DNA from 2 places in the Lysinibacillus sp. NPDC097231 genome. Region 2 is predicted to be linked to the other one. Evidence: riboswitches for the same ligand, from Rfam matches in the RefSeq annotation. Region 2 holds a riboswitch; the other holds the start of a gene.
The links. A riboswitch is a leader RNA that binds a small molecule or an ion and turns the genes downstream of it on or off. The one in region 2 is predicted to bind thiamine pyrophosphate.
Positions count from the first base shown of each region.

Region 1: it holds a riboswitch for thiamine pyrophosphate, as region 2 does, so the genes downstream of both, thiT (energy-coupled thiamine transporter ThiT) here and thiM (hydroxyethylthiazole kinase) in region 2, are expected to answer to the same signal.

Region 1 is NZ_JBIWDH010000015.1:8,390-13,777, reverse strand. Features, by position in the region: gene ACIQXF_RS10805 (AAA family ATPase) at 1-1,599, shown strand, start outside; gene ACIQXF_RS10800 (hypothetical protein) at 1,754-1,876, opposite strand; gene ACIQXF_RS10795 (magnetosome magnetite crystal formation protein family) at 2,140-2,475, opposite strand; TPP riboswitch at 2,601-2,708, shown strand; gene thiT (energy-coupled thiamine transporter ThiT) at 2,847-3,407, shown strand; gene map (type I methionyl aminopeptidase) at 3,687-4,442, shown strand; gene ACIQXF_RS10780 (hypothetical protein) at 4,467-5,180, opposite strand; gene ACIQXF_RS10775 (polyphosphate kinase 2 family protein) at 5,384-5,388, shown strand, end outside.
Region 2 is NZ_JBIWDH010000003.1:79,504-84,891, forward strand. Features, by position in the region: gene mbcS (acyl-CoA synthetase MbcS) at 195-1,778, opposite strand; TPP riboswitch at 1,966-2,064, shown strand; gene thiM (hydroxyethylthiazole kinase) at 2,155-2,910, shown strand; gene thiD (bifunctional hydroxymethylpyrimidine kinase/phosphomethylpyrimidine kinase) at 2,910-3,734, shown strand; gene thiE (thiamine phosphate synthase) at 3,724-4,359, shown strand; gene ACIQXF_RS03705 (alpha/beta-type small acid-soluble spore protein) at 4,446-4,664, opposite strand; gene thiI (tRNA uracil 4-sulfurtransferase ThiI) at 4,807-5,388, opposite strand, start outside.

The DNA.
Region 1 (5,388 bases), on a different contig from region 2:
ACTCTTCAAAAGCTAGAGCAGCAATGGATTACTAGCCAGGCAAGTATTTTAGCACAGCAGCTTAAGGATGGGGAGCCTTGTCCAGTTTGTGGTAGTACAACGCATTTTGAAACACATTTAGAGCAATTAGAGATTATTGAACTAGCACAAGTGGAAGCTTTACGAGCAAAAGCGGCTACTGATGAACGTAAGTTTTTGGAGAAAGAAGCATTATTGAATTCTACGAAGCAACTTCTACAAGAGGCACTGGGACAGTTGGAGGCTAATGATATCGATCAAACGAATCAAGCGCAAATCGTAGCTTCCTTACAATATGTAGAGCAACAAATTGTGATTTTAAAAGTAGTGAATCATCAATTAGCTGATGTACGCATGAAACAGAAACATCAACGTGCAAGTATGGAGCAACTGCAAGAAAAACAAATAAAACTAGAGCAATATTTTGCTGACCAAGCGAAGGAATTTACAAAACAACAGGCAATTGTAGAAGAACAACAAAAGCATATTCCAGAAAATGTTAAAACGTTACAAGCATTAAAGCAAGCGACTGCTGATATAGCTTCACAAAAGGCTGCATTACAAGTTGCATGGCATGCCAGCCAACAAAACTTGCAATCTTCTAAAGAAGCAGCGAATAATGCTAGAATGGCCTTGGAAATAGCTAAGCAGGCTTTCGAAGAATTGAAGCTGAAAATGGATGAAAAGCGCGAGCTATTTTCAGAAAGCATGCAGGAAGCAGGCTTTGAAAACTATGAAGAATTTGCTGCTGCAAAGCGTAATGTACTGCAATTAGAGGCTTTACGGAAGGCTTGCAGTGATTATACTTTACAAATACACACATTGCGGATTCAAATTGCTGAAGGGGAGAAGCATCTTCAAGGGAAAGAGAAACAAGATTTAATGTTAATGGAAGAAAAGTTAGAGATGCATCGTATAGCATATGAGGAAGCTTTTAAAGTATTGCAGCAAATGAAAGGATTTGCAAAAGTTTGCGAAGATTTTGTTGTAAGAATTGAAGAAACAGCACAAGAGATTCGTTTACTTGAAAAAGAAGCAGGAAAAGTTAAGGAGCTCTATGCAATGCTAAATGGTCAGAACATGAAAAAGCTGTCCTTTGAGCGATATATTCAAATCAATTATTTAGATAAAATTACAGAGGCGGCTAATGTGCGTTTACACCATTTATCTAATGGACAATTTGAGCTTCGCCGTTCCGATCGATTAGAAAAGCATGCCAAGCAAAGTGGTCTCGGACTTGATGTTTATGACGCCTATACAGATCAATTACGCGATGTGAAAACATTATCGGGTGGAGAAAAGTTCAATGCATCCTTGAGTCTTGCTCTTGGTATGGCAGATGTGATACAAAGCTTTCAGGGGAATATCCACATTGAAACAATGTTTATCGACGAAGGCTTCGGTTCTCTCGATGAAGAAGCATTAAATAAGGCGATCGATACTCTCATTGATTTACAGGACTCTGGACGCATGATTGGTGTCATATCACACGTTTCAGAGTTAAAAGCTACAATGCCCGCAGTGTTGCATGTCGAAAAAACAATGAATGGTCATAGTCAAACATATTTTGAAGTAAAGTAAGGTAAAAAGGCGTACCTCCCTTAATAAAGCGAGGTACGCCTTTTTTATCCTACATAAACAGGTAGTAATTTTTCTGTACCGAAAGCAAAGTGTCAGGTACAAGACTCCCACAAAAAAATGTAAGTGATAAAGCACTACTGATTGAAGTGTACCTTTATTTTTTACGTGGAATTACGTTGGGAGTTGTTCCTTTTTTAGCAGCTATTACTTTCTTTACAATTGGAATAACGATAGGTGCTAACTTTACCGCGGTTTTGACAACGTTAGATACTTTCAAAAAATAACAGCTCCTTTTACTAATAGTTCTCCTGTTTTACTTCTTTCAGCGGGTATCCAAACATCTGTTGAAATAGTAGAACTTAGTCTAAGAACGCTACGTCCTGTGGCAACGACTGAGTGACCAACTTCATGTTGTTGCTGTCGCTACGCTTTCGCACAGACAAAACCATTTTGCTGCTGCTGCGTTAGAACTACGCTCTCGACAAAAAACATCTATTGGCCTAAAGCCTCCCGTGGATGTCACGGAATTAATTGATAACCTTATCGGATAACACGAACGGCCTGAATTATATTCCAAATAACGATTCCTAGAGAAACGAGTAAATAAATGACAAATGATGCTAACCAAACGATCATAAATGTATTGCTACCAGAAGAATATGGGTCGTAAGTGTTAAATGATACGGTTGAGAAGACAAAGACGGCAAAGAAGATAATTCCAAACACGAATGGGATTAAATGAGATATAAGTGCTCGAATAGAGTGTCTCTTTACGTCACTATCTTTTGAAACAAAGTAAACAATTAATGGCACAATAAAGGGTGCAAAAAAAACACTGAGATAACTAAATGCAGATAAAATTTTTTGGTTCTCCATAGTTGTACCTCCTTTTTTAATATTTACGCATGAAAAACAGTAAAGTTTCAAAAATTAAATGTGAAAAGGTTGTAATCATGAAAGTGTTTGCGTACAATGAGGTTGTTCAAATAAAATTAAGATGTAACGACCACAAGGGGAGCTGATGATGTCGGCTGAGACTTGGCACGTAATGCCTCGACTCTTTGAACCTGTAAGTTAACACTTGCGTAGGGATGTGGATAGAAACTGACACTTTTACGATGTGAGGCTCTGTCCTGGCATCGTTTTTTCATTCTTCAGGGAATGAACAATTGATGTCAGAAAGAGACATATCAGCGCTTTTCTATTCCTGCTCTTGTATCCTACATCGGAACAAAGGAGAGAATAATATGGACAAAAAAAGACTTTTAATGCTTGTGGAGATTGCGATATTCGCAGCGATTGGCCTTGTGCTTGATCAGGTTTCCTTTAAAGTATGGGCACAAGGTGGCTCGGTTAGTCTAGTGATGGTACCAATAATTTTAATAGCTTTTCGTTGGGGTCTTCTACCTGGTTTGACAACAGGCTTACTTATCGGTGTAATGCAAACAATGTTTGGTGCCTACATTGTACATTGGTTTCAAGGCTTACTCGATTATGGAGTTGCCTTCACAGTAGTTGGTTTGGCTGCAATTGTACGTCAACCAGTGCTTGAAGCTGCAAAAAATCTAAACAAAACGAAAATGGCGCTGTATATTATTCTAGGAACAGTATTAGCAGGGTTTTTACGTTATGCAGCACATACGATTGCTGGCGCAGTATTTTTCTCAGAGTATGCTGGCGATCAAAATGCTTGGATTTATTCAATTATCTATAATGGAACATATATGCTACCAGCAACAGTCTTAACAGCAATCGTCGGTGTGCTGCTATTTACAGCAGCACCTCAATTAATGCAACGAAAATCATAAATATTTTACCCTTCACATGAGTGGAGGGTTTTTATTATTTAGCTTATCATCATGACATGGAGGGGATTTCCGATCCGATGAGCCGCTCAGTCGCAACGGAAGTCAACTTATATAAATGACATACGTTTTAACAAATGTCATCCCCGACCTTTGATGATGAGCCTGTTTTCAGCACTTTATAATTTAAGCTGGCATACAATATTTAAAGCGTTTAGCGTTATACGCATAGAAAGTTATGTTATATTAAAGAGTAGATATAAGATGAAAGGAACGTTAAAAATGATTGTAAAAACGCAAGAAGAGATTGAAGCCTTTAAAAAAATCGGCCGTATTTGTGCTGAAATCCGTGAAGCAATGAAGGCTGCTACAAAACCTGGTGTGACAACACTTGAGCTCGATGAAATTGCTGGTCGTATGTTTGCTGAAGCAGGAGCAATTTCTGGTCCTAAAGGAGAATATGACTTCCCAGGATACACATGTATTAGTGTTAACGAAGAAGTAGCTCATGGTATTCCAGGAAAACGTGTTATTAAAGAGGGAGACATCGTGAACATTGATGTATCTGGTTCCTTAAATGGCTACTTTGCAGATACGGGCATTTCATTTGTGGTTGGTGAAGGTTATGAAGATAAAGAAAAATTATGTCGTGTAGCTAAAAGTGCCTTTGACCGTGCGATGACAAAAGTGAAAGCTGGATCAAAATTAAACCAAATCGGAAAAGCTGTCGAGCGTGAAGCATATGCCAATGATTTAACAGTAATTATGAACTTAACAGGTCATGGTTTAGGTCGTTCACTACATGATGAGCCAAATCATATTTTAAACTATTATGATGCATGGGATTCTACAATAATGAAAGAAGGCATGGTGCTTGCAGTTGAGCCTTTCATCTCAGCGGAAGCAGAGCATATTGTTGAAGCTGGTGATGGTTGGACATTTGTTACACCAGACAAGTCATTAGTAGCCCAAATCGAGCATTCAGTTATCGTTACAAAAGACAAACCAATTATTTTAACTTCATTAGATGAGCAATAATAACTTAAAAATCCTGCTAACCAATTATTTTTGGTAGGCAGGATTTTTTTTGATAAATAGTATTCCGACAAGTAGTACACCGCATAAAAACAACGCGGCTGTTGTCACCAGTAGCTCATCAAAACCATTATGTAATGCAATCCCGATATAACACCAAATAAATACACTTGGATACATGATATCAAAATGATGGAATCGAATATGTAGCGCAATCGCTACTCCAATTGTCAGTAAAATTACTGCCCAAAGTGGATTACTAAGGCCAAAACCGTTCCATTCATAAGAGGTTAGCGTAAAGCTTGTGTTTGTCATCAACATAAATGTAACCCATGCGAAGTAAATCGAGAAGGGGGTGCGACCAGACAGTGAATTGTTGTTAAGTGGGTACGTATTGTACAACAGAAACAAATACAACACTAAAATTAGCGTACTGCCAAGTGATACAATATATAGTTCATGATGCCATGTGAAAATTGCTAATGCCTGTATTATACATATGCTACTAAAGAGAACAGTCTGTTTAATAGATGTCTTTTTTAAATTCATAACTAACCAATAACCAAGTAATATGAAAATCACTATCCAAATTACATGACTAACATCAACAGGTGCAAATACAACAGGAAAACGATTTGAGATTTCTAACGAAGATTGACCGTTTATATTCATGAAATAGGATGAAAAGGTTAGGATGAGTGAGACAAAATAACTAATTGTCATCAAAATAAATCGAGGCATGCTTTCCTCTCCCTTCGTGTTAAATTGTATAGGGAAAAGACAAATAAGTATAGGACTGTAACATTACATTTTCATTATAGCGGAAATTGTCAGCAATGTATTGTGTTGTTTCCTTGAATTATCTACAATTTACCATTTGTATAGGCATCCAAATATTTCTTTAGTACAATAAAAAATATACAAATATAAGGAGTGGAAATTGAATGAC
Region 2 (5,388 bases):
CGCCTCCTTATCACTTATACGGTTGACTTACTAAATTGTTTCATTTTTTTGCAATAATATGCAAAAGTTTTATCCTAAACATTCCCCATAATACCTTACCTAATATCATTAAAAAAATCAAAGTTCATAAAGGAGCACGAACCTTGATTTTCGACATTATTCCCCAGGAAATTATTGCTGTATTCTCTGGAGAATCATTTATGTGTGTAATTTTTCTTTTGCTGACGTAATTCGACACGGCGAATTTTACCAGATGCAGTCTTGGGTAACTCTGTTACAAATTCAATGGCACGAGGATATTTATAAGGTGCTGTCAAAGCCTTTACATGATTTTGCAGGTTTTTAATAAGTGCTACATTTCCAATTTCACCGTCGCAGAGCACAACAAAAGCCTTCACAATATTTCCACGAACCTCATCTGGACTCGCTACAACGGCAGCTTCTTTAACTGCTGGATGCTTCATTAATGCATCTTCAACTTCAAATGGACCTATCGTATAGCCAGAGGAAATAATGACATCATCTCCACGACCTTCAAACCAAAAATAACCATCATCATCTTTATATGCACGGTCTCCAGTTATATACCAATCGCCTCTAAATTGTAAATTTGTTCGTTCAGGATCATTCAAATATTTTTTAAATAATGCAGGTGTTTCTCGATGTACAGCAATGTCTCCGACTTCTCCAACTGAAACAGGATTTCCAAAATCATCAATTATTTCTACAGTATTACCTGGAGTAGGTTTACCCATTGAGCCAATTCTTGCCTTCATCCCTACCATTGTCCCAACAAGTAATGTATTTTCTGTTTGTCCATAGCCATCTCGTACTTGTAAATTAAAGACTTCTGAAAACACCTTTATAACTTCACTATTTAAAGGTTCACCCGCTGACACAGTCTGGCGAATTGTACTTAAATTGAAATCTTGTAAATTTTCAAGCACTGCCATAAATCGATACTCGGTTGGTGTACAACACAGAATATTAATATTGAATCTTTCAAGCAATGAAAGGTATGTTGCCGCATCAAATTTACCTTTATAGACAAATGCGGTTGCCCCACTTCCTAACGTGGCAAGGAACGGACTCCAAATCCATTTTTGCCAGCCTGGAGCAGCTGTAGCCCAGACAATGTCATTTTCTTGCACACCTAACCAATTCGGTGCCGTTGTTCGTAAGTGTGCATATCCCCAGCCATGTGTGTGCACAGCTGCCTTGGGATTGCCTGTTGTACCACTCGTATAAGCTAAAAATGCATTGTCCGTACTCTTAGTTGGTGTAGTGCTTATGTAGGTTGTTGGTTGTTTTTGCATTTTTTCAAGTAAAGACTGCCAAGGTTTATGTGCATAACCAATGACAAATTGCTGTATCCCCTGTAAATTTTCCACGTTATCAAATTGTTCAATATATGGCTCGAATGCAACAACACCTTTTGCATCTGCATGCTTGATTCGATATTCAATATCCTTCGTTCTTAGCATTTCCGAGCTTGGTATAATCGTTAGACCTGCCTTTAATGCTGCAATATATACGATATATGCTTCGACTGACCTCGGCACCATGACTAAAATTACATCACCTTTTGTTAAACCTTGGGATGTAAATACGTGAGCTGCCTGATTCGCCTTTTCGAGTAAACTAGCATATGTTATGTGCTGAATTTCTTCGTTTTCGTTATACACGATTAATGCATTTTTTGTAGAATCCTGTGCATATTTTTCGATTTCCTCTGATATGTTGTACCATTCTGGTGCGATTAAATCCTGTCTTTTCATGGCAAATGCCCCCTTTTGCTATGCCCATTATAAAACTCCAATTTCACCATTTTCAATGGAAGGTACACTATTTTATAAAAGTCGTGACAACTATCATACTCCACTATATGGCATCAGTCATATCTTGATTGAAAGATTTTTCTATTGAATACGAAAGAAAAGTATGGTACATTTTGGTCAACTAAAAGCATGATTGCAGGGGGACTCATTTTGAGTTGAGAAGGTAAAACCTGACCCTTTGAACCTGTTAGTTAATACTGACGTAGGGAGCAATTTACATCTAACTCATTGATGAAAGGCTCTTTTTACGTGTACGTTCTGCACGAAAAGAGCCTTTTTTGCACGCTTACGTCCATCCAATAGAGGAGGACATGAAATGATACTTCAAACTATCCGTAAACAAAATCCACTTATTCATTGTATTACCAATTATGTTGTGGCAAATTTCCAAGCAAATGGCTTATTGGCAATAGGTGCTTCTCCGGTCATGGCTGATGATAGCCTTGAGGTTGAGGAAATGGTCGCTCTTGCCTCAGGCTTATTGATTAACATCGGCACACTTAATGAGCGAACAAAAGAATCAATGTTACTTGCAGGAAAAAAAGCAAATGCGCTTGGTATTCCCGTTATTTTAGATCCTGTAGGTGCAGGCGCAACAACTTATCGTAAACAAACAGTACAGCTTTTGCTAGAGGAAATAAAATTTGCTGCAATTCGATGTAATCTAGGGGAGCTTGCGGCAATTGCTAATGTTGACTGGCAACAAAAGGGTGTAGATAGTGGACATGGCTCAATTTCTATCGAAGTCGAGGCTCTACAAATTGCTCAGCTCTACAATTGTATGGTTATTGTAACCGGCGAAAAGGATTTGATTACTGATGGTGAGCAGATTCAATGGATTACAGGTGGAAATTCACTAATGACAGAAGTCACTGGAACAGGCTGTTTACTCAGTGCCATTTGCTGTGCTGCCTACGTTGCAGGTAGTGAACCTTTCAGTCAAATGGTAGATACGTTATCGCTTTATAAAACAGTGGCTCAATTAGCAGCATCATCCACTCAATATATGGGTGATTTTCAAATAGCAGTATTGAACGAACTACACCGATTTTCAAAGGATGGTGAAAAATAATGCATATTGTCACAACAATTGCTGGTTCAGATAGTGGTGGCGGCGCTGGCATACAGGCTGATTTAAAAACCTTTCAAGAATTAAAGGTATTTGGAACTTCCGTCATAACAGCTTTGACTGCCCAAAACACACTTGGTGTATCGGACGTTTTGCCAGTTGAAGTTAGCTTTGTTGAAAAACAACTTCGTGCTTTAATCGATGATTTTTCTATTAGTGCTGTTAAAACAGGTATGCTATTTTCCTCTGAAATCATTCAATCTATTGCAAATATTATGGCTGAAGTAGACATTCCGCTAATTGTAGATCCTGTAATGATTGCCAAAGGCGGTGAAAGCTTGTTACAGCAAGAAGCGATAAATGCAATGAAAAACGATTTACTTCCATTAGCAACAATCGTTACACCAAACATTCCTGAGGCTGAAACACTTACTGGAAGATCAATTAAAACACTAGCTGACATTAAGGAAACGGCTCAGATTTTATTACAATTGGGTGTGCAATGTGTCATTATAAAAGGCGGTCATTTAGCGGATAAAGATTATGCAATTGATTATGTATTTTTTCAAGACAGTCGATCATTTTCCATGCAGTCCACTCGAATTTCCACAAAAAATACGCATGGTACAGGCTGTACGTTCTCCGCTGCTTTAACTGCTTTTCTCGGAAGCGGACTTCCTATAAAAGAAGCGATTGTAGAAGCAAAAAAATTTATCCAATTAGCAATAACTTATGATCTATCTCTTGGCAATGGCCATGGTCCTACGAATCATTTTGCTTATCAAAGCTTTAAGGATTCCTGTGAGGTGATCATTCATGAAACGTGAAGATTTACTGCTATATTTTATTATGGGTACAGGCAATGTTTTTAATCAGAAACCAATAAATGTCCTTGAAGAAGCTTTACAATCTGGGGTGACAATGTTTCAATTTCGTGAAAAAGGAGCTAAAGCATTAACTGGACAAGCATATGAAAATTTTGCACGCCTATGTCAAAAGCTTTGCCGACAATACAATGTTCCGTTCATTGTTAATGATGATGTGGAGCTTGCTGTGAAACTTAGTGCGGATGGTGTTCATGTGGGACAGGATGATTTACCTATATCGATTGTACGTGAAAAAGTTGGTAAGATGCTTCTTGGTGTCTCAGTTCATTCACAAGAAGAATTACAAACTGCCTTACAATATGGTGCAGATTATGTAGGAATTGGCCCTATTTTTTCAACTACTTCTAAGAGTGACGCCAAGCCACCTAGTGGGACAACGTTTTTACAGCAAGTTCGAAAACAATATCCAACGCTTCCAATTGTTGCAATCGGGGGTATAAATTGTTCGAATGCACATATGGTATTTAAAGCTGGCGCAGATGGAGTTGCTGTTATTTCTGCGATTTGCGAAAGTGAGGATATTTCAAATACAGTCTCTACATTTAAATCTTCATCAATTTTTTAAAAAGGATTAAAAATAAAAAAATAAAGCAAACTAAAACCAGTGCCTTTTACGGTCACTGGTTTTAATTTTAATTGCTAATTAAGCAATTATTGGTTGTTGTGTGGCATACCTTTTAATTGAGATTCTGCCATTTGTACAAGACGTTTAGTGATTTCACCACCAACGGATCCGTTAGCACGAGCTGAAGCATCAGCCCCTAATTGAACACCAAATTCTTGTGCAATTTCGTATTTCATTTGATCAAGTGCTTGCTCTACACCAGGTACTGCAAGCTTGTTTGAACTGCGGTTGTTGTTTGAAGTCATGTCTCTCACCTCCTTGTGAATATAGAATGTGCGTTATTAGATTTTTAATACGAAATTTTTTAAAGGTAAATTGTACCTCTAAAGTAAATGGCACAAATAAAAAAGCCGCCTCAAAATGTTCTTTTGAGGCGACTGTTTTCTACTATAAAAGATCTGCGAATTTATCGGCTTCTTGCTCTTTTTTGGGGAAAATATAGACTTCCCGATTTTTCACAGCGCGTTCGATTAACTCATCAAAATCAGAGAAGCTTTCATAATGCTCAACCTTTTCAAGCTTTGGTTTTGTTTTTGGGCTTGCAGGGGTAAAAATTGTACAGCAATCTTCAAATGGCTGGATAGACGTTTCATATGTGCCAATTTTCTCTGCAATATCGATAATTTCTAATTTATCTGATGAGATTAACGGACGTAAAATTGGTGTGTTCGTTACTGCATTAATAGCTGTTAGGCTTTCCAATGTTTGACTTGCTACTTGTCCAAGACTTTCACCTGTAACAATAGCTAGTGCATCAATTTCTTCACGTACTTTGTCAGCAACTTTTAGCATCATACGACGAGTTGTTGTCATCGATACATTAGAAGGTACTTTTTCTTTAATAAGAACTTGTATTTCAGTAAAAGGAATGACATGTAAACGAATACTTGCGCCAAACTTCGTTAATTCATTGGCAAGCACCTTTACTTTTTCCAATGAATTTTGACTTGTATATGGTGGGCTAAAGAA